Regions from separate parts of the Cryptosporangium arvum DSM 44712 genome, predicted to be linked through region 2. Evidence: riboswitches for the same ligand, from Rfam matches in the RefSeq annotation. Region 2 holds a riboswitch; each other region holds the start of a gene.
The links. Region 2 has a riboswitch for cobalamin ahead of CRYAR_RS17630 (ribonucleoside-diphosphate reductase subunit alpha). Riboswitches for the same ligand answer to the same signal wherever they lie in the genome.
Positions count from the first base shown of each region.

Region 1: linked by a shared signal. The riboswitch ahead of cobN (cobaltochelatase subunit CobN) and the one ahead of CRYAR_RS17630 (ribonucleoside-diphosphate reductase subunit alpha) in region 2 are both predicted to bind cobalamin.
Region 3: linked by a shared signal. The riboswitch ahead of CRYAR_RS24135 (CbtB domain-containing protein) and the one ahead of CRYAR_RS17630 (ribonucleoside-diphosphate reductase subunit alpha) in region 2 are both predicted to bind cobalamin.

Region 1 covers NZ_KK073874.1:880,697-890,684, forward strand. Annotated here, with positions in the region: gene CRYAR_RS04005 (cobalt-precorrin-6A reductase) at 1-130, shown strand, start outside; gene CRYAR_RS04010 (precorrin-2 C(20)-methyltransferase) at 118-1,617, opposite strand; gene CRYAR_RS04015 (precorrin-8X methylmutase) at 1,617-2,246, opposite strand; gene CRYAR_RS04020 (hypothetical protein) at 2,243-3,391, opposite strand; cobalamin riboswitch at 3,492-3,615, shown strand; gene cobN (cobaltochelatase subunit CobN) at 3,669-7,250, shown strand; gene CRYAR_RS04030 (hypothetical protein) at 7,247-7,537, opposite strand; gene mtnK (S-methyl-5-thioribose kinase) at 7,710-8,882, shown strand; gene CRYAR_RS04040 (translation initiation factor eIF-2B alpha/beta/delta subunit family protein) at 8,879-9,907, shown strand; gene mtnC (acireductone synthase) at 9,904-9,988, shown strand, end outside.
Region 2 covers NZ_KK073874.1:3,944,528-3,954,515, forward strand. Annotated here, with positions in the region: gene CRYAR_RS17590 (NAD(P)H-dependent flavin oxidoreductase) at 1-687, opposite strand, end outside; gene CRYAR_RS17595 (enoyl-CoA hydratase family protein) at 684-1,433, opposite strand; gene CRYAR_RS17600 (SDR family oxidoreductase) at 1,515-2,459, shown strand; gene CRYAR_RS17605 (MaoC/PaaZ C-terminal domain-containing protein) at 2,456-3,250, shown strand; gene CRYAR_RS17610 (TetR/AcrR family transcriptional regulator) at 3,805-4,440, opposite strand; gene CRYAR_RS17615 (MBL fold metallo-hydrolase) at 4,480-5,319, shown strand; gene CRYAR_RS17620 (RNA polymerase sigma factor) at 5,398-5,583, shown strand; gene CRYAR_RS17625 (hypothetical protein) at 5,725-6,009, shown strand; cobalamin riboswitch at 6,735-6,935, shown strand; gene CRYAR_RS17630 (ribonucleoside-diphosphate reductase subunit alpha) at 7,118-9,442, shown strand; gene CRYAR_RS17635 (ribonucleotide-diphosphate reductase subunit beta) at 9,442-9,988, shown strand, end outside.
Region 3 covers NZ_KK073874.1:5,311,021-5,321,008, forward strand. Annotated here, with positions in the region: gene CRYAR_RS24090 (hypothetical protein) at 1-37, opposite strand, end outside; gene CRYAR_RS24095 (superoxide dismutase) at 34-642, opposite strand; gene CRYAR_RS24100 (FecCD family ABC transporter permease) at 730-1,812, shown strand; gene CRYAR_RS24105 (ABC transporter substrate-binding protein) at 1,821-2,774, shown strand; gene CRYAR_RS24110 (ABC transporter ATP-binding protein) at 2,771-3,538, shown strand; gene CRYAR_RS24115 (class I SAM-dependent methyltransferase) at 3,535-4,221, shown strand; gene CRYAR_RS24120 (class I SAM-dependent methyltransferase) at 4,218-4,970, shown strand; gene CRYAR_RS24125 ((2Fe-2S)-binding protein) at 4,967-5,668, opposite strand; gene CRYAR_RS24130 (CbtA family protein) at 5,671-6,483, opposite strand; gene CRYAR_RS24135 (CbtB domain-containing protein) at 6,483-6,695, opposite strand; adenosylcobalamin (AdoCbl) riboswitch at 6,741-6,833, opposite strand; gene cobF (precorrin-6A synthase (deacetylating)) at 6,877-7,638, opposite strand; gene CRYAR_RS24145 (DUF6223 family protein) at 7,648-7,974, opposite strand; gene CRYAR_RS24150 (sensor histidine kinase) at 8,129-9,199, shown strand; gene CRYAR_RS24155 (response regulator) at 9,196-9,858, shown strand; gene CRYAR_RS24160 (ATP-binding protein) at 9,861-9,988, opposite strand, start outside.

The DNA.
Region 1 (9,988 bases), 3.1 Mb from region 2:
GAAACTCGAGGCGGCCCGCACCCTGGGCCTCCCGGTGGTCATGATCACGCGCCCCGTCCTCCCACCCTCCGCCAGCACGGTCGGCACCCCGGAGGCCGCCGCCCGCTGGTTGGAGAGTCAGGCCGGATAGCGCCGCGGGGTGTAGACGGTGTGCCCGTCGGTGCGGGTCTGGGACGAACCGACGATGAGCAGCGTGCGCATGTCGATGTCGGCGGGGTCCAGTTCGCCGAGCCGGACGATCCGGACGCTCTCCTCCGGGCCGCCGACGTCCCGGCCGACGACGACCGGGGTGTCGGCGTCGCGGTGTTCGAGCAGCAGCGCCTTCGCGGCGACGATCTGCTCGCGCCGGCTCTTCGACGCGGGGTTGTAGATCGCGATCACGAAGTCCGCGGCCGCGGCGGCGGCCAGCCGGGACGAGATGACGTCCCAGGGCTTGAGGCGGTCGGAGAGCGACAGGATGCAGAAGTCGTGGCCGAGCGGCGCACCGACGCGGCTCGCCACCGCCTGGGCCGCGGTCAGGCCCGGCACGACCCGGACCGGCACGTGTTTCCAGCGCGGCTCCTCCGCGACCTCGAGCACGGCCGCGGCCATCGCGAAGACACCGGGGTCGCCGGAGGACACCACGGCCACCCGGGCGCCCCGCGCGGCCAGGTCCAGCGCGAACGCGGCCCGCTCGGCCTCGACCCGGTTGTCCGACGGGTGGCGGCGCTGGCGCGGGTTGGCCGGGACCCGGTCGAGGTACGGGCCGTAGCCGACCAGGTCGTCGGCGGCCGCGAGCGCCGCCTGCGACTCCGGCGTCTGCCACTCCCGCCCGGCCGGGCCCAGCCCCACCACGACGACTTCGCCCGTCGACGCCGTGCTCGGAGCGGCCGGCGCCGGGGCGAGATCGGACAGGCCGGGGGAGAGGCGGCTCGGAAGCACCGCGATCGAGAAGTACGGCACGGTCTCCGGATCGACGTCGGCCAGCGGCGCCGTGCGCTCGGACGGCGTCGTCGCCCGCTCCACGTACCAGGCCTCGTCGAGCCGGCCGGCCGTCTCGAGCGCCTCACGCACCGCGCCGAACGTGCGGCCGAGCTTCATGATCACGGCGGGGTCGTCCCCGGCCAGCCGGGCGGCAAGCGTCGCCGACGGCAGCGTTCCCGGCAGCACGGTGAGCACTTCGTCCCGCTCCACCAGGGGCCGCCCGAGCGTCGCGGAGGCCCCGCTCACCGACGTCACGCCGGGCACCACCGTGGCCTCGTAGCGGGGTGCCAGCCGCTTGTGCAGGTGCATGTACGAGCCGTAGAAGAAGGGGTCGCCTTCGGCCAGCACCACGACGTCCCGGCCGGCGTCGAGGTGGGCGGCCAGCCGCGCCGCACACGATTCGTAGAACTCGTCGAGTGCGCCCTGGTACCCGCCGGGGTGCGAGGTGGCCTCGGTGGTGACCGGATAGATCAGCTGCTCTTCGATCTGGCCTTCGCGCAGGTACGGGGCCGCCACCGAACGCGCGATGCTCCGCCCGTGCCGCGCGGAGTGGTAGACGACCACTTCGGCCGCGGAGATGAGGCGGGCCGCCTTCACGGTGACCAGCTCCGGGTCCCCCGGTCCCAGACCGACGCCGTACAACCGTCCGCTCATCACTCTTCCTCGCTGGCCAGCGCGTTGAGCGCCCCGGCCGTCATCGCGCTGCCGCCCCGGCGTCCGCGCACGATCAGGTACTCGAGCCCGAGGTCGTTGGCCGCCAGCGCCTCCTTTGACTCCGCGGCGCCGACGAAGCCCACCGGGATGCCGAGCACGGCCGCGGGGCGCGGCGCCCCGGCCGCGATCATCTCGAGCAGGTGGAACAGGGCCGTGGGGGCGTTGCCGATCGCGACGACGGAACCTTCCAGGTGCTCACGCCAGAGTTCGAGGGCGGCCGCACTGCGGGTGGTGCCGAGCGACGAAGCCAGCGACGGCACGCGGGCGTCGTTGAGCGTGCAGATCACCTCGTTCGACGCCGGGAGGCGGCGGCGGGTCACCCCCGAGGCCACCATCTGCGCGTCGCAGAGGATCGGTGCGCCGGACCGCAGTGCCCCGATCGCTCCCGACACCGCGCCGGGGGAGAACGCCAGATCGTCGACCAGGTCGACCATGCCGCAGGAGTGGATCATGCGGACCGCCACCCGGGCGACGTCCTCCGGGAGGCCGCTCAGGTCGGCCTCCGACCGGATGATCGCGAACGAATGCCGGTAGATCTCCGCACCGTCGCGGATGTACTGCCCACTCAACGCGTGTTCCTCCTGGCGGCGGCCACGGCCGCGGGTAGCTCGTCGACACCGACGGGTTCGCCGTCGACCTGGTATCCGTCCGCGGTGGCCAGAACGTCCACATGGACGCCGGCCGGGTGCCCGCACCGCCGCTCGCACCCCGCGAAGTGCACGGGAAGCAGTTCACCGGGGTGGAGGAGCGCCGTCCCCGCGTCGGCCCGGACGTCGGCGCGTGACTTGGCGCACCCGGGGAGACCCGTGCAGGCCGACGCGCTCGCCCAGGCCGACGCGGGATCGGTGACCAGCCCCGCCTCGGCCAGCGGAGTCAGCGCCTCCGCCCCCACGCCCGGCAGCACCACCCCCCGCCACGGCGTGACGATGATCTCGCCCCGCGCCACCCCGGCGATCGCGTCCATCTGGGTTGCGGTGAGCCGCCCCAGGGGCACCACCACCCCCAGCGCCCCCGCGAGTACACCGATCGGGTCGGCGCCGCGGTGCGACGGAAGAGCGGAGGGTTCGACCAGGTCGCAGGCCAGCGCCGACCGCATCCGGCCGGCGACCCGCGCCACGGCGTCGTCGAGCTCGGACAGACGCCAGGCCTTGGAGGCCTGAGCGACGCGCTCCAGCAGGAAGCACCGCGCGGCGGCGATCAGGGCCGGAACGGCCTGGTCGGCCCGGACCCGCAGCCCGCTGTCGACGCCGGCCAGCAGCACCGGCACCGGCTCGGAGCCGAGCAGGACGGTCACGTCGGCGCGCAACGAGACCACGTCCCGATCGGTGTCGATCGCGAACAGGAACCGGCCGGGCAGGTCGGCCAGTTCCGGGGATGCGCAGAGCGCCCGGTCGAGCGCGGATACCACCGCACCGAGCCCTCCCAGCGGCGACGCGACGACGTTGCGTACCCGCTCGTGCGTGGCCGAGGGCAGCAGGCCGGCGTCGGCCAGCCGCGAGGCCAGCGCGTCCGGATCCGTGACGCCCCTGATCTGCAGATTCGCCCGAGATGTGAGCTCCAGTGGGGCGAAGTCGCGCAACGCACGCCACTGGGTGAGGCTCACCACACCGCCGGGGATCCGCACCCGTGCCAGGCCGCCGTCGGCCGCCTCGTGCACCTGCAACGCGCCTGGGCAGCTGTCGGCAGCCTGGCGGAAGGGCACGGCGGTGGGCATAGCCCGGATGCTACGTGTCGCTCCGGTGATCCCCCTTGGGCCCACTTGACGATTGCGACCCTGATCACCAGTGTTGAAAGGCCATGAGCGGTGTCAGGTGGAGGAAGCCGGTGTGAATCCGGCGCGGTCCCGCCACTGTCACCGGGGAGCGAGCCTGCATCTTCAGCCACTGCATCAGCGCGGGAAGGCAGCAGGGGAGTGTCGATCCGGGAGCCAGGAGACTCCAGGTACCGCTGACCACGACCCGGGGCGCGGACCCCGAGTGAGGACGCCCCGCGTGATCTTGCTGCTCTCGACGTCGGACACCGACCTGCTCTCGGCCCGGGCGAGCGGAGCCTCGTACCGGCTCGCGAACCCGGCCCGGACCGGCGTCGACGACCTGCCCGGCCTCACCGACGGTGTGGACCTGGTCGTCGTCCGGATCCTCGGCGGGCGCAGGGCCTGGGAGGAAGGGCTCGACGCGCTGCTGGCCGGGCCGTTGCCGGTGATCGTGCTGGGCGGGGAGATCGCGCCGGACGCGGACCTCATGCAGCTCTCGACGGTGCCGATGGGAGCCGCGGCGGAGGCGCACGCGTACCTCGCGCAAGGCGGGGCGGCGAATCTCCAGCAGCTTCACAACTTCCTCAGCGACACCGTCCTGCTCACCGGCCTCGGCTTCGAACCCCCTGCGGAAATGCCCACCTGGGGCGTTCTGGAACGCGAATCCCGGGGCGACGGGCCGACCATCGCGGTGCTCTACTACCGGGCCCACCACATCGCCGGGAACACCGCGTTCGTCGAAGCGCTGTCCGGCGCGATCGAGGACGCCGGTGGCCGGGCCCTGCCGATCTTCTGCGCCTCGCTGCGCACCGCGCCCGCCGAGCTGCTGACGACGCTGCGCACCGCGGACGCCCTCGTCGTCACCGTGCTCGCGGCCGGCGGCACCAAACCCGCCACGGTCAGCGCGGGCGGCGACGACGACGCCTGGGACGTGGGCGCGCTCGCCGCGCTCGACGTCCCGATCCTGCAGGGACTCTGCCTCACCAGCAGCCGCGCCACCTGGGACGCCAACGACGACGGGCTCTCTCCGCTCGACAACGCCACCCAGGTCGCGATCCCGGAGTTCGACGGCCGGATCATCACGGTGCCGTTCTCGTTCAAGGAGATCGACGCCGACGGCCTCACCGTCTACGTCGCCGACCCCGAGCGCGCCGCCCGGGTGGCCGGCATCGCGGTCAAGCACGGCATCCTGCGCCACATCGCGCCGGAGAAGAAGCGCATCGCGCTCATGCTCAGCGCCTATCCCACCAAGCACGCCCGGGTCGGCAACGCGGTCGGCCTGGACACCCCGAAGTCCGCGGTGAAGCTCCTGCAGGCGTTGGCGGACGCCGGCTACGAGGTCGGGGACCTCCCCGGCGTCGAGGCCCAGGACGGCGACGCCCTCATCCACGCGCTGATCAAAGCCGGCGGCCACGACACCGCCTGGCTCACCGAGGAGCAGCTCGCCGCGAACCCGGTACGGATCCCCGCGGAGACCTACAAAAAGTACTTCGACTCGCTCGACGAGAAACTCCGCGAGGCGATGGAGCGCCACTGGGGCCCGCCCCCCGGGGAGCTCTACGTCCACGAGGGAGACATCGTGCTGGCCGCGCTGCGCGGCGAGAACGTCGTCGTGATGATCCAGCCGCCGCGCGGATTCGGCGAGAACCCGGTCGCGATCTACCACGACCCCGACCTCCCGCCGAGCCACCACTACCTGGCCGCCTACCGCTGGCTGGCCGCCGAGTTCCACGCCGACGCCGTCGTCCACCTGGGCAAGCACGGCAACTTGGAGTGGCTGCCCGGCAAGACCGTCGGGATGTCGGCCGCCGACGGCTCCGACGCCGCGCTCGGTGACCTGCCGCTGATCTACCCGTTCCTGGTCAACGACCCGGGCGAGGGCACGCAGGCCAAGCGGCGCACGCACGCAACGCTCGTGGATCACCTGGTGCCCCCGATGGCGCGGGCCGACAGTTACGGCGACATCGCCCGGCTCGAGCAGCTGCTCGACGAACACGCGAACATCGCCGCCCTGGACCCGGCCAAGCTGCCCGCGATCCGCGCGCAGATCTGGACGCTGATCCAGGCCGCGCGCCTCGATCACGACCTGGGCCTTGACGACCGCCCGCACGACACCGAGTTCGACGACTTCCTGCTCCACGTCGACGGGTGGCTGTGCGAGGTCAAGGACGTGCAGATCCGCGACGGCCTGCACGTCCTTGGCGACGCGCCGGCCGGTGAGGCGCGGGTGAACCTCGTCCTCGCGATGCTCCGGGCCCGCCAGATGTGGGCCGGTCAGGTCGCCGCGCTTCCGGGCCTGCGCGAGGCGCTCGGCCTCTCCGAAGCCGGCGACGAGGCCCGGTCCGATGTCGACACGATCGACGCGATCGCCCGTGACCTGGTCGCCGCCATGGAGGAACGCGACTGGGACCCCACCGTCGGGGCCGAGGTCACCGCCCAGGTCCTGGACGCCACGAGCGGCGCGGCCGACGCCGACCGGGCCCTGGTGGCACGCGTGCTCGAGTTCGCGGCCACCGAGGTCGTGCCGCGGCTGAACAAGACCACCGACGAGATGGCGCACGTGCTGCACGCCCTGAACGGCGGGTACGTGCCGGCCGGCCCGTCGGGGTCGCCGCTGCGCGGTCTGATCAACACGCTCCCGACCGGCCGGAACTTCTACTCGGTCGACCCCAAGGCCGTACCGAGCCGGCTGGCCTGGGAGACCGGATCGGCGATGGCCGACTCGCTGCTCACCCGCTACCGCGAGGACACCGGCGACTGGCCCCGCTCGGTCGGCCTGTCGATCTGGGGCACGTCGGCGATGCGCACGGCCGGCGACGACATCGCCGAGGTGCTGGCGCTGCTCGGTGTCCGCCCGGTCTGGGACGAGCAGTCCCGCCGGGTCAGCGGGCTCGAGCTCATCGCCTCCGACGAGCTCAACCGGCCCCGGATCGACGTCACGATGCGCATCAGCGGGTTCTTCCGGGATGCGTTCCCGCACGTCATCGCGATGCTCGACGACGCCGTGCAGCTGGTCGCCGCGCTCGAGGAACCCGACAACTACGTCCGCGAGCACGTCCTGGCCGACCTGGCCGGCCAGAAGAGCGAACGCCAGGCCACGATGCGGCTGTTCGGGTCCAAGCCGGGCGCGTACGGGGCCGGTCTGCTCCAGGCGATCGATTCACGGACCTGGCGCGACGACAAGGACCTGGCCGAGGTCTACGCGGTGTGGGGCGGTTACGCGTACGGGCGTGACCTCGACGGCGTGCCGGCCCGCCCCGACATGGAGAACGCGTACCGCCGGATCAACATCGCGGCGAAGAACGTCGACACCGCCGAGCACGACATCGCCGACTCCGACGACTACTTCCAGTACCACGGCGGGATGATCGCGACCGTCCGGGCGCTGACCGGCCAGTCCCCGAAGGCCTACATCGGCGACAGCACGCGCCCGGACGCGGTGCGCACCCGCAGCCTGCACGAGGAGACCGCCCGGGTCTTCCGCGCCCGGGTGGTCAACCCGCGCTGGATCGAGGCGATGCGCCGCCACGGGTACAAGGGCGCGTTCGAGCTCGCCGCCACCGTCGACTACCTCTTCGGGTACGACGCCACCGCGGGCGTCGTCGCCGACTGGATGTACGAGAAGCTGGCCGCGACCTACGCGCTCGACGCGGAGAACCAGAAGTTCTTCGGTGAGTCGAACCCGTGGGCGTTGCACGCGATCACCGAGCGCCTGATCGAGGCGGCCGACCGCGGCCTCTGGGAGCACCCGGACGCCGAGACGCTGGCGGCGCTCCAGGACCTCTACCTCGCGACGGAGGGCGACCTCGAGGACGACTAGTTGGCGAAGCGCTGGACCGGTTCGATGATGTTCAGCAGCGTCGAACTGCACTCGGCGAACGCGACCTGCACCGCACGCAGCTCGTCGGCCGACGGCCCGTTCACGTCGTCCACCGCCTGCGCCATCTCGGCCGCCGACGTCGAGAGGTGCAACGCGGTCACCGCGAGCGCGTGCAGGATCGCGGGCGCGTCGACGAGCACGTCGGACTGCAGGGCCCGAGCCAGCGCGCCCGCGTCGGTGCCGAGGGTGTCGGCCAGATCCGTGACGGTATCGGCGGCGAACTTCATGCCCGCGATAATGCCTCCTCCCCGCCAGTCGGCGCGGCCCCGTAACGGAGGGCATAAGTGGCGAAACGGACCGGCGTGCCCGAGGGGTGGGAGGCACTCCGGGCGGTTTCGCCCCTGGCGAGGGAGACTGCATACGGTTGGAACGCTGACCAGCGAGAACGAAGGAGAACCGGTGGTCCTGGAACCCGCCGAGATCTGGGCCTATCTGATCGGGCGCGGATCGGTCCCGGCGACCGCCACCGGCACCGTGCGTGAGGTCGGCGACGGCAACATGAACCGCGTCTTCGTGGCGGTTCCCGACGACCCCGCGATCCCGAGCGTGGCCGTGAAGCAGGCCCCGCCGTGGATCCAGAAGCTCGGCCCGTCCGCGCCGATGAGCCCCGAGCGGGCGCTCATCGAAGCGAGGGCGCTACGCACGTTCGCCGAGTACGCGCCCAGGCAGACCCCCGCCGTCCGGGACGTCGACGAGACCCGGTTCGCGTTCACGATGGAGGACCTCTCCGACCTCACCGTGCTGCGTACCGCGCTCAACGACGGTGCCGAGATCGGCCGGACGTCAGCGGAGGTGGGCGAGCTCGTCGGGCGGGTCACGTTCGCGACCAGCGTCGCCGGCGCCGACCCCCGGGTGCGTGCCGCGCTGATCCAGGAGTCGGTGAACCCGCTGCTCGCCGAGGTCACGCTGCAGTACCTGCTGGGTGACCCGTTCGTCGAGGCCGAGCACAACCACCACCACCCGGCGCTCGAGGACGGGGTGAAGCGGCTGCGTGCCGACCCCGCCGTCCGCACCGAACTCGCCGCGATCCGCGCCGCGTTCGGCGCCAAGGCCCAGGCGCTCGTCCACGGCGACCTGCACAGCGGCAGCGTCATGGTCGGCGTCCGCGACGGTGAACCGGTCGTGCGCGTTATCGACCCCGAGTTCGCGATGGTCGGTCCGATCGGCCTCGACCTCGGTCTCTACGTCGCCAACCTCGTCATCGCGTCCGTACGCAGCCGGAACGCCGCCCACCTGGCGAGCATCGCCGAGTGCTGGGACGCGTTCTGCGCCGCCTGGCGCGAGGGCTGGCCCACCCGCGTCGACAGGCTGCTCGACGACGGCTGGCTCCTGCGTGAGCTCCGCGACGTCTGGCACGACACGCTCGGGTTCGCCGCCGTCGAGCTGGTGCGCCGGGTCGCCGGCTACTCGCACGCGTCCGACCTCGAGACGCTGCCCGACCCCGGCCCGGCCTCCGCGCTCGTGCTCGACCTCGGCCACAAGCTGCTCGTCGACCGCGAGATCTGCGGCCGCCGCCCGGATCCCCGCGCGCTCGCGCACCTCGTCAGCACCTCCTGGGAGGCCCGGCAGTGAGGCCCGTCCTCGACGACAGCGTCCGCCTGACCGACGAGGGCGTACTGATCCTCGACCGTCGCGTCTTCCCCGCGCGCGAGGAGTGGGTGCTGACCCGCACCGCGGGCGAGGTCGCGGTCGCGATCCGCGCGATGGTGACGCAGAGTTCGGGCCCGTTCTACGCCGGGCTGGCCGGGCTGCGCCTGAGCGCCCGCCTCCACCGGGGCGACGGTCTCGACACCGCTCTCCAGGCGCTGGCCGACGACGGCGAGCTGCTCACCGCCGCGCGGCCCACGAACAACCACGTCCGCGACGCCGTCCGCGAGGTGCTCGACGCCGTGGGCGCCGCCGGATCGGCCGACGAACTGGCCGAACTGGTCGAGGCCGAGACCGCCCGGTTGGAGGCCGCCTACCGGGGCGGCAGCGCCGAGCTGGGCCGGCTCACCACCGAGCTGATCCCCGACGGCGCCCGGGTGATGACCCATTGCTGGATGGACGCGTACCTGATCGGGCTGGTGCAGCAGGCCGAGCTGGCCGGGCGCAAGTACGAGTGGGTCGTCACCGAGACGCGCCCCTACCTGCAGGGCGCCCGGCTCACCGCGCACACGCTGGCCGAGATGGGGCAGCCGCTGACGCTCATCACCGACTCGACGGCGGCGTCGGTGCTCGCCGGTCAGGGCGCGCTCGGGTCGGTCGACGCGCTCGTCACCGCGGCCGACCGGGTGACGATGGACGGCCACGTCATCAACAAGGTCGGCACGCTGTCGCACGCGGTGGCGGCGTCGGCGTTCGAGGTGCCGTTCTACGCGCTGGTGCTGGCCCCCGACCGCACCGCCGCGACCGCGTCCGACGTCGTGATCGAGGAGCGCGACGGCGCGGAGGTGCTGTCGACGCTCGGCTCGCGCACCGCGTCCGCCCTGGTCGAACGCGGCTACTACCCGGCATTCGACGTCACGCCGCCGGAGTTCGTGCGGCGGATCGTCACCGACCGAGGCGTTTTCGAGCCGGCCAGGGTCGGCGAGTACCACGAAAGGCAGAACCGATGACTCACACCGCACGCGTGGTCGTCCTCGACATCGAGGGCACGACCAGCGCGGCCGGGTTCGTGCAGGGCGACCTGTACGACT
Region 2 (9,988 bases):
GGCCTTCGTGGTCACGACCGTGCCGGTGAGGCCGAACTCCAGGTACTTCTGTTTGATCGCGTCCGGTACCGCGCTGTCGCTGGTGAGCAGGAAGCGGGTGCCCATACCGATGCCGGCGGCGCCGTAGGAGAGTGCGGCGGCCAGCCCGCGCCCGTCGAAGAACCCGCCCGCCGCGATGACCGGGATGTCGACCGCGTCGAGCACCGAGGGCAGGAGCAGCGTCGTGGGGACCGGGCCGGTGTGGCCGCCGCCCTCACCGCCCTGCACCAGCACGAGGTCCGCGCCCCAGGAGGCGACCTTGCGGGCGTGCTTGGCCGCACCGACTGACGGCATGACGACGACGTCGTGCTCCTTCAGCCTCGCGATGAGCTCGGGTTTGGGTGCGAGCGCGAACGACGCCACCTTGACGCCGTACCGGATGAGCAGGTCCACCCGGGCGCCGGCGTCGCTCGCGTCCGCGCGGAGGTTGACGCCGAACGGGCGGTCGGTGCGCTCCTGAACCTCCAGGATCGCCTTCTCCAGCTGATCGATGCTCATCGTCGCCGAGGCGAGCAGGCCGAGGGCGCCGGCCTCGGCCGTGGCCGAGACCAGCCGCGGCCCGGCGACCCACCCCATTCCGGTCTGGACGATCGGGTGCTCGACCCCGGTCAGCTCGGTGAGCGGCGTCGAGAAACGGGTGGCGGTCACGGTTTGCCGTCGCGCACGAACGCGTCGCGGTGCTCGTCGGCGACCCCGGCGAGGTTGAGCTCGAACGTGAAGCCCTGCTCGAACCGGTAGCTGCGGTTGACGTCCACCGGCTCGATGCCGTTGAGCGCTTCCTTCGCGGCGCGGATCACCCGGGTGTCCTTGGCCGCGATCTCCCGCGCCACCTCGAGCGTCGCGTCCTGCAGCTTGTCCCGCGGTACGACGTCGAGCACCGACCCGTGGCGCTGCAGTTCGGCCGCGGGGATCGTGCGGCCGGTGAAATACATCGTGCGCATGAGCTGCTGCGGTACCAGCCGGGAGAGGTGCGTCGCGGCTCCGAGTGCGCCCCGGTCGACCTCGGGCACGCCGAAGTACGCGTCCTCGCTCGCGACCAGCGTGTCGCAGGTGCCGACCAGGCCGACGCCGCCGCCGAGGCAGAAACCGTGCACGGACGCGATGACCGGCACCGGGCATTCGTAGATCGCCTTGAACGCGGCGTAACACCCTTTGTTCGCGCCGATCAGCGCGTCGAAGCCGGTCGTACGCTGCATTTCTTTGATGTCGACGCCGGCGTTGAACCCGCGCCCCTCGGCCCGGAGCACGACCACGTGCACGGTGGGGTCGTCCCCGAGTGATCGCATGGCGTCGGCGATAGCGGACCAGCCGGCGACGGGCACTGCGTTGACCGGCGGATAGTCCATCGTGACGACGCCGATCGTGCCGTCCACGAGCTGGATCGAAAGAGTCATGGCTCGTTTCCTAACCTAGCGATTGCTTGGTAGCGTAGCAGTCGCTTGGTCAGCGGAAGCCTGGCTTGTGAAGGAGCGTGGATGACCGGCATCCTCGAAGGCCGCGTTGCCATCGTCACCGGCGCGGGCCGCGGGCTGGGTCGCGCGCACGCGTTGGAGCTCGCCCGGCAGGGGGCCGCGGTGGTGGTCAACGACCTCGGCACGTCAGGTTCGGGCGAGGGGGCGTCGAGGACGCCGGCCGAGCAGGTCGCGGCGGCGATCAGGGCCGCCGGGGGCGAGGCGGTGACGAACGGCGCCGACGTCGCCGATTTCGCGGCCGCGGAGGCGTTGGTCGCGCAGGCCGTCGAGACGTTCGGCGGGCTGGACGTCCTGGTCAACAACGCCGGCTTCGTCCGGGACCGGATGCTCGTCAACACGTCCGAAGAGGAGTGGGACGCGGTGGTCCGCGTCCACCTCAAAGGACATTTCGCGATGCTGCGGCACGCGGCGGCGTACTGGCGACGCGAGGCGAAGGCCGGGCGGCCCCGGGCGGCCCGGGTGATCAACACGTCCTCCGGCGCGGGCCTGCAGGGCAGCGTGGGCCAGGGCACGTACTCGGCGGCCAAGGCGGGCATCGCCGGGCTCACGCTGGTCGCGGCCGAAGAGCTCGCGCCGTACGGGGTCACGGTCAACGCGATCGCCCCGTCCGCGCGGACCCGGATGACCGACGGGCCGTTCGCGACGAAGATGGCCAAGCCCGCCGACGGTTTCGACGCGATGGACCCGGCGAACGTGTCCCCGGTCGTCGCGTGGCTCGCGAGCGCCGAAGCCGGTGACGTCACCGGACGCGTGATCGAGATCGAAGGCGGGCAGATCTGCGTCGAGGACGCCTGGCGGCACGGGCCGGCCCACGATCTGGGTGCCCGCTGGGACGCCGCTGACGTCGGCCCGGCCCTGCGGGAGCTGCTGGGCCGCGCCGCCGCTCCCGAGCCGGTCTACGGCGCCCGCCCGGCCCCGGCGGCTCAGCCCGACGGGGCGCGGGCGTGAGCCCGGCGACGGCCGGGGACTGGGCCGGCCGCCCGCTCGGCGACCGCACCGTGCGCTGGACCGAGCGGGACGCGATCCTCTACGCGCTGGCGGTCGGCGCCCGCCCGGATCAGCTCGACCTGGTCTACGAGAAGCACCTGAGGGTCCTGCCGCCGTTCGCGCTCACGCTCGCCCAGTGGGCACCCGATGCGCTCGGCTCCGCCGGTGCGTTCGACGTCGGCACCACCCTGCACGGCGCCCAGCGGCTCACCGTCCTCGAGCCCCTGCCGCCGGCCGGGGAACTGACGCTCGCCGCGCGAGTCGGCGACGTCTGGGACAAAGGCAGCGCGGCGATCTTCGACGTCGTCGTCGAGAGCCGCTGTTTCGTCGCCACCTGGACCCTGTTCGCCCCGGGCCGCGGCGGCTTCGGCGGCGAGCGCGGGCCCGGCCGTCCCGCGCCGCCGGACACCCCGCCGACCAGCACCGCCGCGGTGTCGATCGCACCGAACGTCGCGGTGCTCTACCGGCTGCTCGGCGACACGCACGCCATCCACGTCGATCCGGAGGCAGCAGCCGGTATCGGCCAGCCGCGCCCGATCCTGCACGGCCTGGCCACGCTGGCGATCGCGTCCGTCGCCCTGGCCGAGGAGGTGGGCGCCCACCCCGCCGACCTGAGCGAACTCTCCGGCCGCTTCGCCGCGCCGGTGTTTCCCGGCGAGACCGTGACCGTCCGCGGTTACGCCGGGGGAGCGTTCGACGTGCTCTCCGAGCGGGGCGCCGCGGTCGACGGCGGCACGGTCCGCTTCGCCTGAGCGGGCTCCCGGTGAGCGGGAACGAGTCTGGTTCGGCGCCACGCTCGCTCCCGACGATGAACACATGTCATCCGCACCCCTGCTACGGCTTTGGCGCTGCGGACCGGCAGCCGCCGGGGGCGTTCGGGCGAGCGCGTTCCGGATTCCGGTGTCGCCGGTCGGAACCCCCGACGGTCATGGAGAACCCGCACTTCGCCCCCCGTGGGGTGTTCGTGCCGAACTCCGCCGGGACTCTTCGGCTGCGTCGCCGGGCGAGCCGCAGGCGCCCCGGAACCGGTCGAGGCTGTAGGTCCCCGCGCACCTCCGCGCGGTGATCCGATCACCGACTCGGCCGGAGTGCGACCGGATCCGGCACGTGATGTCCAGAGTCTCGGTGGTACGCCCGGCCAGTGGACTACGGATGAGGCCCCGAATCGCGAAGGCCGATGGCATTAGCCTTCAGTCCGCGCTTCGACGCCGTCGAAGGCTGGGGCCCCCGTCAGGGCTGAGCGCCTGCACCGACCGGCCGGTTGCGGACCCGCCGGGACGTCAGGAGAGCGGTACGGCCGCGCTGCTCAGGATGCCTGCCCGTCAGAACCGGCCGGGAGCTGAACGGATGCGAGTGCGCGAACCACGAGGTCCTCGATGAGTTCCGGGGTCGCGACCAGTCCTTCGAAGGCGATGCGCACGAAGATCCCGCCGGCGAGGAGAGCCAGAACCGGGTCGACGTCCCGGGCGTCGAGGTGGGTTTCCAGAACCGTCCGAAGCATTCGTGTGCCCGTGTCGTAGAGCAAACGACGCAGCTCTTCGACGACCGGATCGGTTCCCGAACGCTCGATGACACCACCGAGGACGCGGGCGAGGCGTCCGGTCAGATCCTGGGCGAAGTCGGTCAACCCCGTGACGAGGTCGGTTCGGAGGTCGCCGCCGGGCTCGGGGTGCCGAGCCTCGTCGCAGATCTGTGTCACGGCGTCCCGGATCAGGTCGAGACGCGTCGGCCAGTGCGCGTACAGCGTCGCCTTCGAGTAGCCGGCGCGCCGGGCCACCTCCGCATGGGTGACCGTGTCCCACCCGCCCGACATCAGCAGGTCCGCAGCCGTGCGGACCACGTCGCGGTGCGTTCGCGCGACGCGGGGATCGACTGAGGCGTCCGGGTCCGTGCCCATGAACCAAGTGTATTCAATCAACCTGCGATCGCATATACTGAACAATGTGTTCAGTAGTTATCTCCTCGTCTAGGGAGTTTCCCGGTGCCAGCGCTCACCCCTCTGCCCGCGGCCACGCCGCCGGTGACCATGACCATCCATCAACTGCCCACCGGCTCGTACTCGACGAAGGCGAACATGGCGCTTCGCGGCGGCTCACGCCGCGAGACGGTCCAGTTCGCGGCCACGGCCGTTCTCGTCCAGCACCCGTCCGGCGACGTCCTGATCGACGCGGGGCTCGGCCGGGACGTGGAGAAGCACCAGCAGATGCTGCCCGGGTACCGCCGCGTGGAGCACCGGGTCGGCTCTCCGGTGGTCGATCAACTGGCGGCCGCCGGGTACGACCCGCACCGGCTGTCGGGAATTCTCATCACCCATTCGCACTGGGACCACGTCAGCGGTGTCCCCGACCTGGCCGCGCCCGTCCTGATCACCGCCGCGGAGGTGACCTATGCCAAGAAGCAAGGCGCCGACAAGATCTTCACGTCGTTCTCGCCCGGCCACCCGTTACGCGAGTACACGTTCGACGGCGGCCCTTACCTCGGCTTCGCGCAGAGCCACGACCTCTACGGGGACGGGTCCATCGTCATCGTCCCGGCGGCCGGGCACACCACGGGATCGGTGATCGTTTTCGTCGCCCTCCCGTCCGGTGAGCGCTATGCCTTCATCGGCGATCTCACCTGGCGACTCGAGGGCATCGAAAAGAACATCGAGCGCCTCTTCCTGATGCGGCTGTTCGCCGACAGCGACCGCAAGCAGGTGACCGTGGACCGGGAACGCATCATCGCGATCGCCGACCTCGTCCGGGTGGTGCCGGCCCACGACGAGCGAGGCTTCGCCGGCATTCCTCTGCTCGTCCAGGAGGCTGGTCGCGGACCGGTGTGACGGCCGAGGCCGCCGCGGCCGTCGGGGCGCCGCGACGACCCGCGGTCGCCCGCCGCCGCCGCTGATCGGCTCGTCCGCGTGCTCGCAGCCGTGGACGACCTGCCGCGCGCTCAGCGTGAGGCGGTCCAGCTGTTCCTGTTGGGCGAGACCTCGGTCCAGGACGCCGCTCAGATCCTGGGGATCTCCGTGCACAGCGTGCAATCGCGGCTGGCCAGGGCACGCGGGCGACTCAACCGGATGACGGCCCAGGAGCGAGATGACTGACTCAGGCGACTTCCCCCGCCTCCCGCAGCGGTTCGCGCTGCGGCGCGCCGCCGTGTGCACGAGGCGCTGATGCAACCTCCACGCCGTCGGTCCGGCCTGACGGTCGCGGCCGGAGTCGGTGCGGCGGCCGCGGTCTTCGCGGTGAAGATGCTGGCCGGCGCGCTGCAGCCGAACACCGCACCCGACGGCGTGGACCTGGCGCAAGCAACGGCAGCGCCCGCCGGCCCGGATGTTCCGGCGAACCTGAAAGCGCCACCCGTGGAGCAGAGGTACCACGTCCGCACGGGCGCCTCCGCCGATGACGTGAACCGGTGTCGCCAGGCCGCCGCGCCCACCACTGTCGGCACCCCGTTGTTCACCGCAGCGGCGCGGGGGGCGACCATGGTGGTGTTCGGAGCCGGAACGTGCCTCGGTTCTGTGAGCTGACACCCGAGACGGTGTCCCTCTCACCCGCTGCCGGCGGGAGCGCCGTACTGACCTACGCCTCCCGATTCGGAACGGTGGCGGGAACGGTCGACCCGGACGTGCCGACCCTCGACGTCCTGGACCGTGCGCTGCGCTACCCGACGACTGATCACGGCGAGCCTGCGGTAGTGCGTGACGGGGTCTTCGTCCTGCCCAACGGCGTGACGGCACAGCCGGGCACGCTCACTCTGCGCGTCGGAGCGACACCGGCCCGACGAGCGGCCGGCGTGACCGTCGACGCCACGCGCGTGCCGAGCGGCGTCTCGACGCGAACGGACCGGCCGCAACCCTCGGTATCGCCGGGTGACTTCGCTCGGTGCGGTGACCGACCCGGGGTTCCTCCGCTGGTCGATGCCCACGCGTGGCGGCCAACGGTCACGGTCGACCTCGGCTCCGGCGAACTCCTGCGGCTGGCGCGCACGGTCTTCTACGACTTCTCCGCGGAGAAGCACGGCAGCGACACGGCTGCCGTCACCGGGCTCGTCACCGACGAGCGGTCCACGAAGGTTTCCCTCGGTGGCCGGGGTCACCGGACGATTTCCGTTCCGGTGGTCGGCGGCACGCTCGTCCTACCGGGAGTGAACCTCGGCCGCCTCCCCACTCACCGTGGTGACGCGTGTGCGAAACGCCGACACGAGATGTTGTGTGTGACTTCTGTGGCGTACCTAGATATGGTGGCGAGCGCAGCTGGTTCGGCCGTCCCGCCAGGACGGTCGTGGCAACAGGGAACCCGGTGGGAATCCGGGACTGCCCCGCAGCGGTGAGTGGGAACGACCGCCGTCAATCAAGCACTGGGCCGGCCACGGCCTGGGAAGCGACGGCCAGTAGGAACGCCCGTCCGGCTCCGGCCGGCCGGAAACAGCCCACGAGTCCGAAGACCTGCCAGCGCGCCGGACCGGTATCGGTCCGGCGGTCGGAGGCCGCGCGGGACGGCTGATGCCAGCTCCGCACGCCGTTGTGCGCCGATGGTGTCTGTTCTCGCGTGTCCTCAGGAGGACTTACTCGCGAGGAGAGAGTTGTGACAACCGCCGAGGTCGCGCCGGAGACACCGGTCCAGCGCAGGCCCCAGATGCACGTCACCAAGCGCAACGGCGACGCCGAGCCGGTGGACGTCAACAAGATCGTCAAAGCCGTGGAGCGCTGGGCCGACGACCTCACCGACGTCGATCCGCTGCGGGTCGCGACGAAGACGATCAGCGGTCTCTACGACGGTGCGACCACGGCCGAGCTCGACCAGCTCAGCATCCAGACCGCGGCCGAGATGATCGGCGAGGAGCCGCAGTACTCCCGTCTCGCCGCCCGCCTCCTCGCCGGCTACCTCGACAAAGAGGTCCGCGGGCAGGGCATCGCGTCCTTCAGCCAGTCGATCGCGCTGGGCCACGAACAGGGCCTGATCGGCGACGAGACCGCCGCGTTCGTCAAGAAGAACGCCCGTAAGCTCGACGACGCGATCGACGAGTCCAACGACCTGCGCTTCGAGTACTTCGGCCTGCGGACGGTGGCCGACCGGTACCTGCTGCGCCACCCCCACGCCCGGCTGGTCGTCGAGACTCCGCAGTACTGGCTGTTGCGGGTCGCCTGCGGCCTGAGCACCACCGCCAAGGAAGCCATCGGCTTCTACCGGCTGCTCGCGAGCCTCGCGTACCTGCCGAGCTCGCCGACCCTGTTCAACTCCGGCACCCGTCACACCCAGATGTCGAGCTGCTACCTGGTCGACTCGCCGAAGGACGAACTGGACTCGATCTACCAGCGGTACGCGCAGGTGGCGAACCTGAGCAAGTTCGCCGGGGGCATCGGTATCGGGTTCTCCCGCGTCCGCGGCCGCGGTGCGCTGATCCGCGGGACGAACGGCCAGTCCAACGGCATCGTCCCGTTCCTGCGCACGCTCGACGCCTCGGTGGCGGCGGTCAACCAGGGCGGCCGACGCAAGGGCGCGGCCTGCGTCTACCTCGAGCCGTGGCACCCCGACATCGAGGAGTTCCTCGAGCTGCGCGACAACACCGGCGAGGACGCCCGCCGGACCCACAACCTCAACCTCGCGAACTGGATCCCGGACCTGTTCATGCGCCGGGTCGAGGAAGACGGCCTGTGGTCGCTGTTCGACCCCGACGAGTTCCCGGACTTCCCCGATCTGTGGGGCGAGGACTTCGAGCGGGCCTACGAGGCCGCCGAGCAGGCCGGCCGCGAAGTCCGGAAAATCAAGGCCCGCGACCTGTACGGCAAGATGATGCGCACGCTCGCCCAGACCGGCAACGGCTGGATGACGTTCAAAGACGCCTCCAACCGCCTCGCGAACCAGACCGCCGACAAGAAAAACGTCGTCCACCTCTCCAACCTCTGCACCGAGATCATCGAGGTCTCCAGCGACGACGAGACCGCCGTCTGCAACCTCGGTTCGGTCAACCTCGCCGCGCACGTCGCGGGCACGGACCTGGACTGGGAGAAGCTGCGCGCGACGGTGCGCACCGCGGTGGTCTTCCTGGACCGCGTGATCGACATCAACTTCTATCCGACCCCGCAGGCCGCGGCGAGCAACCCGCGCTGGCGCCCGGTCGGCCTCGGCGTGATGGGGCTGCAGGACGTGTTCTTCGCCCTGCGGCTCCCGTTCGACGGAGCGGACGCCAAAGCGCTGTCCACGAAGATCGCCGAGGAGATCTACCTCACCGCACTCGAGGCCTCCGCGGACCTGGCCGAGCAGTTCGGCGCGCACCCGGCGTTCGCCGACACCCGGGCGGCCCGCGGCGACCTGCAGCCCGACCTCTGGAACGTCGAGACCAGCGGCGAACGCTGGGACGCCCTCCGGACGCGGGTCGGCACCACCGGTCTGCGCAACTCGCTGCTGATCGCGATCGCCCCCACCGCCACGATCGCGTCCATCGCCGGCTGCTACGAGTGCATCGAGCCGCAGGTCTCCAACCTGTTCAAGCGCGAGACGCTCTCCGGCGAGTTCCTCCAGATCAACTCCGCGCTGGTCCGCGAGCTGAAGGACCGTGGCCTGTGGACGGCCGAGGTACGCAACGCGATCAAGCAGGCCGACGGCTCGGTCCAGGGCATCACCGCGCTGCCGGCCGAGGTCCGTGAGCTGTACCGCACGGCCTGGGAACTGCCTCAGCGCGCGCTGATCGACCTCGCCGCCGCCCGGGCGCCGTTCATCGACCAGTCGCAGTCGCTGAACCTGTTCCTGGCCTCGCCGACGATCGGCAAGCTCTCCTCGATGTACTCCTACGCCTGGAAGACCGGGCTCAAGAGCACCTACTACCTGCGGTCACGCCCGGCGACTCGCATCCAGCAGGCGACGGTTGCCGTCGCCGCGCCCAGCACACCCGAGCCCGAAATCAGCGAAGCCATCGCCTGTTCGCTGGAGAACCCCGAGTCCTGCGAGGCCTGCCAGTAATGCTTCTCGACCCCGGCATGGACCTCACGTTGCGTCCCATGCGTTACCCGCACTTCTTCGACCGTTTCAAGGACGCGATCAAGAACACCTGGACCGTCGAGGAGGTCGACCTCCACACCGACCTGCGCGACCTCGCGAAGCTGTCGCCGGCCGAGCGGCACCTGGTGTCCCGGCTCGTGGCGTTCTTCGCCACCGGCGACACGATCGTCGCCAACAACCTCGTGCTCAACCTGTACCAGCACGTGAACTCGCCCGAAGGGCGGCTCTACCTCTCCCGGCAACTGTTCGAGGAGGCCGTGCACGTCCAGTTCTACCTGAATCTCTTGGACACCTACGTCCCCGACGAGAACGAGCGCTTCGAGGCGTTCGCCGCCGTCGAGAACATCCCGTCGATCGCGCGGAAGGCCGAGTTCTGCTTCCGCTGGATCGACTCGCTCGGCGACCTGCACCGCCTCGAAACCCGGGCCGACCGCAGGAAGTTCCTGCTCAACCTGATCTGTTTCGCCGCGTGCATCGAAGGGCTGTTCTTCTACGGCGCCTTCGCCT
Region 3 (9,988 bases), 1.4 Mb from region 2:
TCGCCGCGCGCACCGCCGCACCCGGCTCGGCGGTCACGGCGCGACCGCCGCCGCGTACCGGGACGCCACGTCGGCCCAGTTGACCAGCGACCACAGCTTCTGCACGTAGTCCGGCCGGACGTTGCGGTACTGCAGGTAGTAGGCGTGCTCCCAGGCGTCGAAGACCAGCAGCGGGGTGGTGTTGAGCCCGACGTTGCCGTGGTGGTCGTAGACCTGGTGGATCAGCAGCGTGCCGCTGACCGGCTCGTGTGCGAGCACACCCCAGCCGGAGCCCTGCACGCTCGTCGTGGCCACGGTGAGCTGCTTCTGGAAGGCCTCGAACGAGCCGAAGTGCTCGGTGATCGCGTCACCGAGGACCCCGTCGGGACGGTCGCCGCCGTCGGGCGTGAGGTTCTGCCAGAACTGGGTGTGCAGCACGTGCCCGGAGAGGTTGAACGCGAGCGTCTTCTCCAGCCCGACCAGCCCGGTCGGGGTGAAGCCGTCCTTCGCGCGCACCTCCGCGAGCTGCTCCACGGTGTCGTTGGCGCCCTTCACGTAGGCGGCGTGGTGTTTGGCGTGGTGCAGCTCGAGGATCTCGCCGGTGATCGCGGGCTCGAGCGCCGCGTAGTCGTACGGCAGGTCCGGCAGCGAGTACGTGGCCATGGGAGCGGGCCTCCGGGTCGCGGGGCGGTGGACGGCACCGAGCGTCCTCCGTCTAGAGTCTTAATGCAAGTAGCTTGCAAGAGCACAATGACTGCACCAAGGAGGACCGTGGGGCCCGTCGACGCGCTCGGGTTAGCCGCCCGGCGGCGGCGCACGCTGGGATGGCTCACCGCGCTGACGCTCGGCCTGCTCGCCACCGTGGTCGCCGGGCTCGGCTCCGGCGCGGTCGGGGTCAGCCCGGCCACGGTCGCCGCGATCCTCGGCCACCACCTGGCCGGCTGGCCCGGCGACGCCACCTGGGACCTCGCCGAGGACGCGATCGTCTGGGACGTCCGCGCGCCCCGGGTGGTGCTCGGCGCGCTGGTCGGCGCGGGGCTGGCGGTCTGCGGGGTCGCGCTGCAGGCGATGGTGCGCAACGTCCTGGCCGACCCGTACCTGCTCGGCATCAACTCGGGCGCGTCCAGCGGCGCCGCGGCGGCGATCCTGTTCGGTTTCGGCGCCGGGTTCGGTGAGCACGCGCTGCCGTTCAGCGCGTTCCTCGGTGCGCTCGCCGCGTCGTTCGGCGTGTTCCTGCTGGCCCGCAGCGGCGGCCGCGTCACGTCGCTGCGGTTGCTGCTCGCGGGCGTCGCGGTCGGCTACGCGCTCTACGCCGCCACCAGCTTCCTGATCTTCGCGTCCGGCTCCGCCGAGGGCGCCCGCTCGGTGATGTTCTGGCTGCTCGGCTCGCTCGGCCTGGCCCAGTGGAACGCACCGCTGGCGGTGGTGGCGGTCGTCGTCACGCTGACGACGGCGCTGCTGACGATCTGGGGACGGCGGACGGACTCGCTGGCCATCGGCGACGAGACCGCGCACACGCTCGGCGCATCCCCCGAACGGTTCCGCGTCCGGCTCCTGGTCGTCGTCGCGCTGTGCATCGGCGTGCTGGTGTCCGCGTCGGGCTCGATCGGGTTCGTCGGCCTGGTCGTGCCGCACCTGGCGCGGCGGCTGGTGGGGGCCACCCACGTCCGGGTCGTCCCGGTCGCCGCGCTGCTCGGCGCGCTCCTGCTGATCTGGGCCGACGTGATCGCGCGGACGCTGCTCCAGCCGCAGGAGATCCCGATCGGGATCATCACGTCCCTGCTCGGCGCCCCCTTCCTGCTCGTGCTGATCCGCCGTTTCCACGCCTCGTGAGGATTCCCGTGCGCAGACTCGCCCTGGCCACCGTCGTTCTCCTGGTCACCGCCGCCTGCGGCAGCGGCAGCGGGACCACCTCGACCGGCTCCGGCGGCGCCTACCCGGTCACGATCTCCAACTGCGGCACCGACGTGACGTTCGACGCCGAGCCCGAACGCGTCGTGCTGCTCAAGAGCGCCGCCGTGCCGTTCCTGCACGAACTCGGCGTCCTGGACCGCGTCACCGCCCGCGCCGGCCAGTACCCGAAGGCCTACTACGACGCCGGGACGCTCGCCGAGCTCGACCGGATCCCGCTGCTCACCGACAAGACCGACACCAGCGGCCACCTGCAGATCTCCCCGGAGGTGGTGATCGCGCAGAAGCCCGACCTGGTGCTGGGCCAGGTCGACAACCTCTCCCGCGAGACGCTGTCGGCCGTCGACATCCCGCTGATCGAGGAACCGGCGCTCTGCGAGACGACGACGACCGCGCCGACGTTCGACGACGTCTACCGGCAGCTGGAGAACTACGGCAAGGTCTTCGACGAGCCGTCCGCGGACGCCGTCGCCGCGCTGCGGAAACGCACCGCGGCGGCTACGGCGAAGCAGCCGGGCGGACGCACGGCCGCGGTGCTCTACCCCACCGTCGGCGGCGGCACGACCTACGCCTACGGCACGCTGAGCATGGCCGACCCGCAGCTGACCGCGGCCGGGTTCACGAACGTCTTCGGCGACGTCGACGAACGTGTCTTCGAGGTGACCCGCGAGGAACTGCTCGGCCGCGACCCCGACGTGCTGATCCTGCTCCACAGCGACGGCGACCCGAAGGCCGTCGAGCAGGCGGTCACCGGCGCACCGGGCGCGGAGCGGCTCACCGCCGTCCGTGACGGCGCCGTGCTGACGCAGCTGTTCAACTTCACCGAACCGCCGTCGCCGCTGTCGATCACCGGCCTGGAGATGATCCGGAAGCACTTCGGATGATCACCGCCGACGGGGTGTCCTGGTCGTACGGTGCGAAGCTCGTCCTCGACGGCGTCGACGTGAACGCCGCCGGGAACCGGGTGCTCGGGCTGATCGGCCCGAACGGCAGCGGCAAGACGACGCTGCTGCGCCTGCTCTACGGCGCGCTACGCAGCCCTACCGGGCAGGTGAGCGTCGACGGCGACGCGCTGGACCGCCTCCCGGGTCGGGAGACCGCGCGCCGGCTCGCGGTCGTGGTGCAGGAGACCGGCGGCGAGACGTCGCTGACCGTCGGCGAGATGGTGCTGCTCGGCCGGGGCCCGCACCTCTCGACGTTCCAGCGCACGAGCGCCGCCGACCACACGATCGCCGCCCGCGCGCTGGAACGCGTCGGCGCCGCCCACCTGGGCGGGCGGCCGTTCGCCGAGCTCTCCGGCGGCGAACGCCAGCGGGTGCTGATCGCCAGGGCGCTCACCCAGCAGGCCACGCACCTGCTGCTCGACGAGCCGACGAACCACCTCGACATCCGCTACCAGCACGAGGTGCTGCGGCTGGTGCGCACGCTCGAGACCTGCTCGGTCGTCGTGCTGCACGACCTGAACCTGGCCGCCCGCTACTGCGACGACCTGGTGCTGCTCTCCGACGGCGGCGTCGTGGCCGCCGGCCCGACCGGCGAGGTGCTCGACCCGGCCGTGCTGGAGCCGGTCTACGGCATCGGCATCCACCGGATCGACCTCGACGGCCACCTGCACCTGCTGTTCCGACCCGAGGAGGCGATCGTGTGAACGTCCAGGACCGCATCAACGAGTACTGGACCGGGCGGGCCCCGTCCTACGACGACTACCAACAGCAACCCGCTCGTCTCGACGCCGACCGCGCGGCCTGGGGCGCGATCTGGGCCGCCGCCCTCCCGGCCGCGCCCGCCGACGTGCTCGACGTCGGCACCGGCAGCGGGCAGGTCGCGCACACGATCGCCCGGCTCGGCCACCGGGTCACCGGCATCGACCTCGCCGAGGGCATGCTGGAGCGGGCCCGCGCCCACGGCGGCGACGCCACGTTCCGCTCCGGCGACGCGGTCGAGCCGCCGTTCCGACCGGCCCGCTTCGACGCGGTCGTCAGCCGCTACGTCATGTGGACGCTCCGCGAGCCGGCCCGCGCGGTCGCGAACTGGATCCGGCTGCTGCGTCCCGGCGGGACGATCGCCGTCGTCGACAGCACCTGGTTCCCGGACGGCCTCGACGCCTCCGGCGGGGACTTCAGCCGCTGGTACGACGCGTCCGTGCGGGCCGCCCTGCCGCTGGCCGCGGCCCCCTCGATCCAGCCCACCGCCGACGTGTTCACCGCCGCCGGGCTCACCGACGTGCGGGTCACGCCGCTGACCACGATCCTCGAGCTCGACCGGACGTTCGGCGTCGCCCCGGGCCACGAGGTGCAGATGCAGTACCTGATCCGAGGAGCCGTCCGGTGAACGACCTCGCCGACCTCGTCCGCCGCTGGGACGACCAGCAGGCCGCCTACGTCGCCGGGCGCGAGCAGCGTTTCACCGCGATGCTCGACGTCCTCGAACTCACGGTCGGGGCCGACCGCACGATCGTCGACCTGGGCTGCGGGCCCGGTTCGCTGAGCCGGCGCATCCTCGACCGTTTCCCGGGCGCGCGGGTGGTGGCGATCGACTACGACCCGGTGCTGCTCACGCTGGCCCGGGAGACGCTCGGCGGGCGGGCGACGGTCCTCGACGCCGACCTCACCGACCCCGGCTGGGCGTCGTTCGACGGCGAGGTCGCGGCGATGGTGTCGACCACCGCGCTGCACTGGCTGCGGCCCGACCAGCTGATCCGGCTCTACACCCAGGTACACGAGCGCCTCTCCCCCGGCGGGGTGCTGCTCGACGGCGACCACTTCCGCTTCGACGCCCGCGACGCCGCGCTGCGCCGGATCGCCGCCGACCACGACGACACGACGCAACGGGCGGCGTTCGCGGCCGGCGCCGAGGACTGGACGGCCTGGTGGACCGCCGCGAGCACCCATCCCACGCTGGCCCCGCACGTCCCCGCCCGCGAGCGGCGTTACGCGCAGCGCGTCAGCGCACCCGAGACCACCGTCGAGTTCCGTCTCGCCGCCCTCCGCCAGTCCGGCTTCGCCGCGGCCGGCCCGGTCTGGCAGTTCCTCGACGACTACGTGGTCTGGGCCCAGAAGCAGGGAGAGACCGGGCCTTAGCGCAACACGCAGTCGCCGCACACCGGGCGGGGCGGACCGGGGTCGAGCCGGTAGATCAGGCAGCAGCTGTTCCGGCGGAAACCGGCACCGACGTCCGGCGCGGCGATGCTCCACGGTGGACGCCGGAGCAGCGCGTCGGCTAACCGCGCTGCCCGGCCGGCCAGCGCGGGCCGGGCCGCGGCGAGCATCGTCACCGAGCTGTTCAGCGCCGAGGCGCTGTTGTCACGCAGGATCGCGGGCGCGACCGGGTTCGTCCCGGCCGCCGCCTCGGTCAACCCGGCGACGAGCGGCACCACGGAGTCGGCGAAGGCGTCGACGAGGGAGCCGGGAGCGACCGGCGTCACCGGCGACCCGAACGACACCGGCACCATCCCGCCGGGCACCGGCCGCCACCAGACGTCCGGCGGCGGAACCGCGGAGGACACCACGGCCAGCGCGAACGCCGGTGCGAGCACCCGCGCCACCACGCCCAGGTGCGCGGTCGCGAACGCCACCCGCTCCTCGACCGGCCGGCCGGCCATCCCTTCCAGCGCCCGCCGGACGGCCGCGGTCCGCGCCCGCCACGCGTCCCCCGACGCGTCGAGCAGCGTCGACACCGGCTGCCACGGCGCCGGCGGCGGAGCGCCGGCGGCATGGGTGTGGACCGCGAAAGCGGGCCCGAGCTCGTCGAGCCCGGACCCGCGGTCGCGGTCGGTCACCGTCAGGCGGGCACCGCGTCGCCGGCCGTGGCCGGCGCCGGTTCGCCGAGCAGCACCCGCTCGGCCAGCGGCCCGAAGACCAGGCCGAACGTGCCCCAGAGGAGGGCCTGCGCGCCCACCGAGTAGAGGCGGAAGGACGCCAGCACGTCGGCGGGGAACGCCGGGTAGACGATCCGACCGCCCGGGTCACGCAGCGGTTCGGGCATCTCGGCGATCGTCGGGAGCAGCAGCAGCACCACCGTCACCGCCACCACGTACACGCCGCCGGCGAGCAGGGTCGCGTTCCAGTTGCCGAACCGGGCCGCCAGCCGCTGCCCGAGCCAGACCGACGCACCGAGGATCACCAGCGACGCCAGCACCAGCGCGAGGTACAGCCCGCCGCGTGTTCCGATCGTGTCGTCGTCGCCGACCGCGGGCGGGTTGGCCGGGTACTTCAGCCACGGCACCAGGAACAGCCCGAGGAACGCGCCCCCGGCGACCAGCAGCGCGAGCACCCGCGGCCGGACGGTGCCGACCCGGCCCAGACAGATCAGGTAGATCACGGTGGCCAGCAGCCCCATCGCGACCCCGAACACGATGATGCCGGTGCCGATGCCGACGTTCGCCTGGATCGTGCGGCTGAACACCTCGGCCTCGGCGGCCGGGACGGGAAGGCCCGCCGCCTTGTCGAGGGCCTCCTGGGCGGCGCCCCGGCCCTCCTCGTAGTCGATCGCCTTCTGGATCTGCGGTTCGGCGAAGATGCGCGCGAACAGGAACGCCAGCAGGCCACCGGCCCCGCCGGCGAGTGCGCCGCGGAGCAGGAGCTTGAGTTCCATCAGTGGCAGGGGAAGCCGAGGAAGTGACGCGCGTCGTGGATGTACTCGTGGACGTGCACGTCGTTGCCGAACACCGAGGTGGCGCCCTGGTCGACGCCGATGAAGTAGTACGCGAGCAGCGCCAGCAGCACGGCCGCACCGAGGTAGACGGCACCCCGCGAGCCGGAGATCACCACCGGGGTAGCGGCGGAACGAACGGACGGACTAGTCACGTAGAGCCTCCTCCGGGGATCGTGCGTCCCCTGTTGCAACGGGCTCGTGACGGCACCAGTATCTGACTCCCCGGCCCGGGACCGGATCACAGTGGCGCGACCGTGCTGGACTTCCACCAGCTTCCTCGCGCCGCCACGCTCTGAGAACCGTAGGACCGCGTGGGCCCGCGGTCAACGTGAGCTAGCGCTCCTTGCGACGGATGAGGTAGGTGTCCATGATCCACCCCTTTTGTGCACGCAACTCCGCGCGGGTCGCGGCCACCCGGTCGGCGACGTCGTCCAGCGGCCCCGCGATCAGCACCTCGTCGGGGGCACCGAGGTAGGCGCCCCAGTAGAGCTCGGCGTCCTCTCCGGTGAACCGGCGGAACGCGAGGCTCGCGTCGAGCATCACGACCAGGTCGGCGTCGCCGTCGTGGTGGCCGTTCGCCACCCGGCGACCGGTGGTGACGACCACCGCACCGGCCGTGCGGGTCAGCGTGATCCGGTGCCGCGCGGCCAGCACCTGCACGCTGCTGATGCCCGGGAGCACGTCGTAGCCGCACGCGACCTGCCCGCGGCCGACGATCGTGTCGAGCATCCGGATCGTGCCGTCGTAGAGGGCCGGGTCGCCCCAGACCAGGATCCCGGCGGTGCCGTCCGCGGCCACCTCGGTGCGCAGCGCGTGCTCCACGGCCGCCGACCGCGCGTCACGCCAGGCCTCGACCGCCCCCGCGTAGTCCTCCGCGGTGCGGTCCCGGGGCGGGTCGGCGATCGTCACGACCCGGTAGCCGCCGGTTCCGCGGAACCGCTCCAGGATCGCCTGCCGGGCGGCGGTCAGCTCCGCGGTCGTCTCCCCCTTGTCCAGGACGAGGAACACGTCGACGCCGCGCAGCGCGTCGACCGCTTCGACGGTGAGCAGGCCGGGGTCGCCCGCGCCGATACCGATGACCCGAATGTGTCGCACCCGCGGAGCCTAACCAGGCTGTTCGTCCACCGCGCAGGTACGGGTCCTGCGCCGGGCCAGACCACCGAGCAGCGCCGCGGTCAGCCCGAGGACCAGCGCCACGAACCCGCCGACGATGCCGCTGCCGCTGCCGGGACCGCCGTCCGCGGTGGCGACGACAAACGCGCCGGCCAGGGCACCGGCACCGCCGGTGGCCAGCGCCGCGGCCGACGCCCGCCGCCCGGCCCTGGCCAGCGCGACGCCGCCGAGGACGACCCCGGCCAGCGCGATCACGGCCGCGGTGCTGGCGACGAGCCGCCCGGTGGTGAGGCTGTACACCGTGGACTCCAGAACCATGGGAACTCCTCCGTCGTTGGTGACCTGATCGTGTCCCGCCGGCGGCCGGTCGCGCGTCGTGCGGACGCGGGCGCTTCGCGCTGCTGCGAACGTGGTAGCCGGGTCCTCCTCGCGCAGGACCCGCGCGGCCGGGGAGCCGGTTTACAGTGCCCGCATGGGCCGTGTCCGGGACGCCGCGATCGCCCTCGGGCTCGCGGCCGTCCTGGTTCTCGCCGGGCTCTCCGAGGGCACCGGGGCGTCGATCGGGTACGTGTTCCTGGCCGGGGGCGGGCTGGTGCTGGCGGCACGCGGCCGGGCGCCCGTCGTCGTGCTCGTCGTCGCCGGGCTGTGCGCGATCGGCCACCGCGCGGCCGGGTTCGACGTGCTCGCGGTCGGCTACCTGGTGGCGGTGTACGGGGCAGTGCGGGCCGGGCACCGCCGGGTCACCGCCGGGGTGAGCCTCCTCGTGCTCGTCGCGCTGCCGGTGGCCACGTCGCTCTCCGGGGTGCACGGCGCCGGAGCGGCGCTGACGCAGGCCCGGGGGGTGCTCGAGCTGGCCTGGCTGATCGCGGCCGGAGCGGCCGGGGAAGCGCTGCGCCAGGCCGAGCGGCGGGCCGACGAGGCCGAGCGCACCCGCGAGGAGATCGCCCGGCGCCGGGCCGACGAGGAGCGGCTGCACATCGCGCGCGAGCTGCACGACTCGCTGACCCACCAGATCTCGGTGATCACCGTGCAGTCCGAGGCCGCCGTCCACCTCGCGAAGAAGCGCGGCGAGCCGGTGCCGGCACCGATGCTGGCGATCCGGGACGCCGGCCGCGAGGCCTCCCGCGAACTGCGCGCGACGCTGGAGGCGCTGCGTGACGACGCGCGCACCCCGCCGCGCGGGATCGACGACATCCCGGACCTGGTGCGCCAGGTCACGGTCGACGCGTCGCTGACCGTGGAGGGCGACCGCGGCGACGTCCCCGCCGCGGTGGACCGCACCGCGTTCCGGATCGTGCAGGAGTCGCTGACCAACGTCGCCCGGCACGCCGGGGCCACGTCGGCGTCGGTCCGGATCGCCTACCGCCCCGAGGTGGTGACGATCCAGGTCGACGACGACGGCCGGGCGCGACCGGCCGCACCGCCGGTGCCGGGGGTCGGCCTGGCCGGCATGCGTGAGCGGGTGACCGCGCTGGGCGGAACACTGCGTGCCGGTGCGCGCGACTCCGGTGGGTTCACCGTCCACGCCGAGCTGCCGCGGTGATCCGGGTCCTGCTCGTCGACGACCAGCCGCTGATCCGCAGCGGGTTCCGGGCGCTGCTCGAGGCCGAGGACGACCTGGAGGTGGTCGGCGAGGCCGGCGACGGGCACGAGGGCGTCGCGCTGGCCCGGCAGCACCGGCCCGACGTCGCGCTCGTCGACGTCCGGATGCCGGTCACCGACGGCATCGAGACGACCAGGCGGATCGCCGGTGACCCCGCGCTGGCCGGGGTGCACGTCGTCATCCTCACCAACTACGGCCTCGACGAGTACGTGTTCCACGCGCTGCGGGCGGGGGCCGCCGGTTTCCTGGTGAAGGACATCCAGCCGGAGGACTTCCTGCACGCGGTGCGCGTCGCCGCGCGGGGTGACGCGCTGCTCGCCCCGTCGATCACCCGCCGGCTGATCGACCGGTACGTGACCCGGCCGGTGCGGGTGGACACGACCGCGCTGGCCGGGTTGACGCAGCGCGAGCGGGACGCGGTCGCGCTCGTCGCGCAGGGGTACTCGAACGAGCAGATCGCCGGGCTCTGGGTGATCAGCCCGGTGACCGCCAAGACCCACGTGAACCGGGCGATGACCAAGCTTGGCGCCAGGGACCGTGCGCAGCTCGTCGTCCTCGCCTACGAGTCGGGCCTGGTCCGGGGCCCGGACCGCGGCTAACGTCAGCCGCTCGACCTCGGTCGGAGCGTGGTGAGCGCCGCCCACACGGACTTCCCGTCCGGCACCGGGCACACGCCCCAGCCGCTCGCGAACGTGTCGACGAGTCGCAGTCCGCACGGTCCGCGCCCGA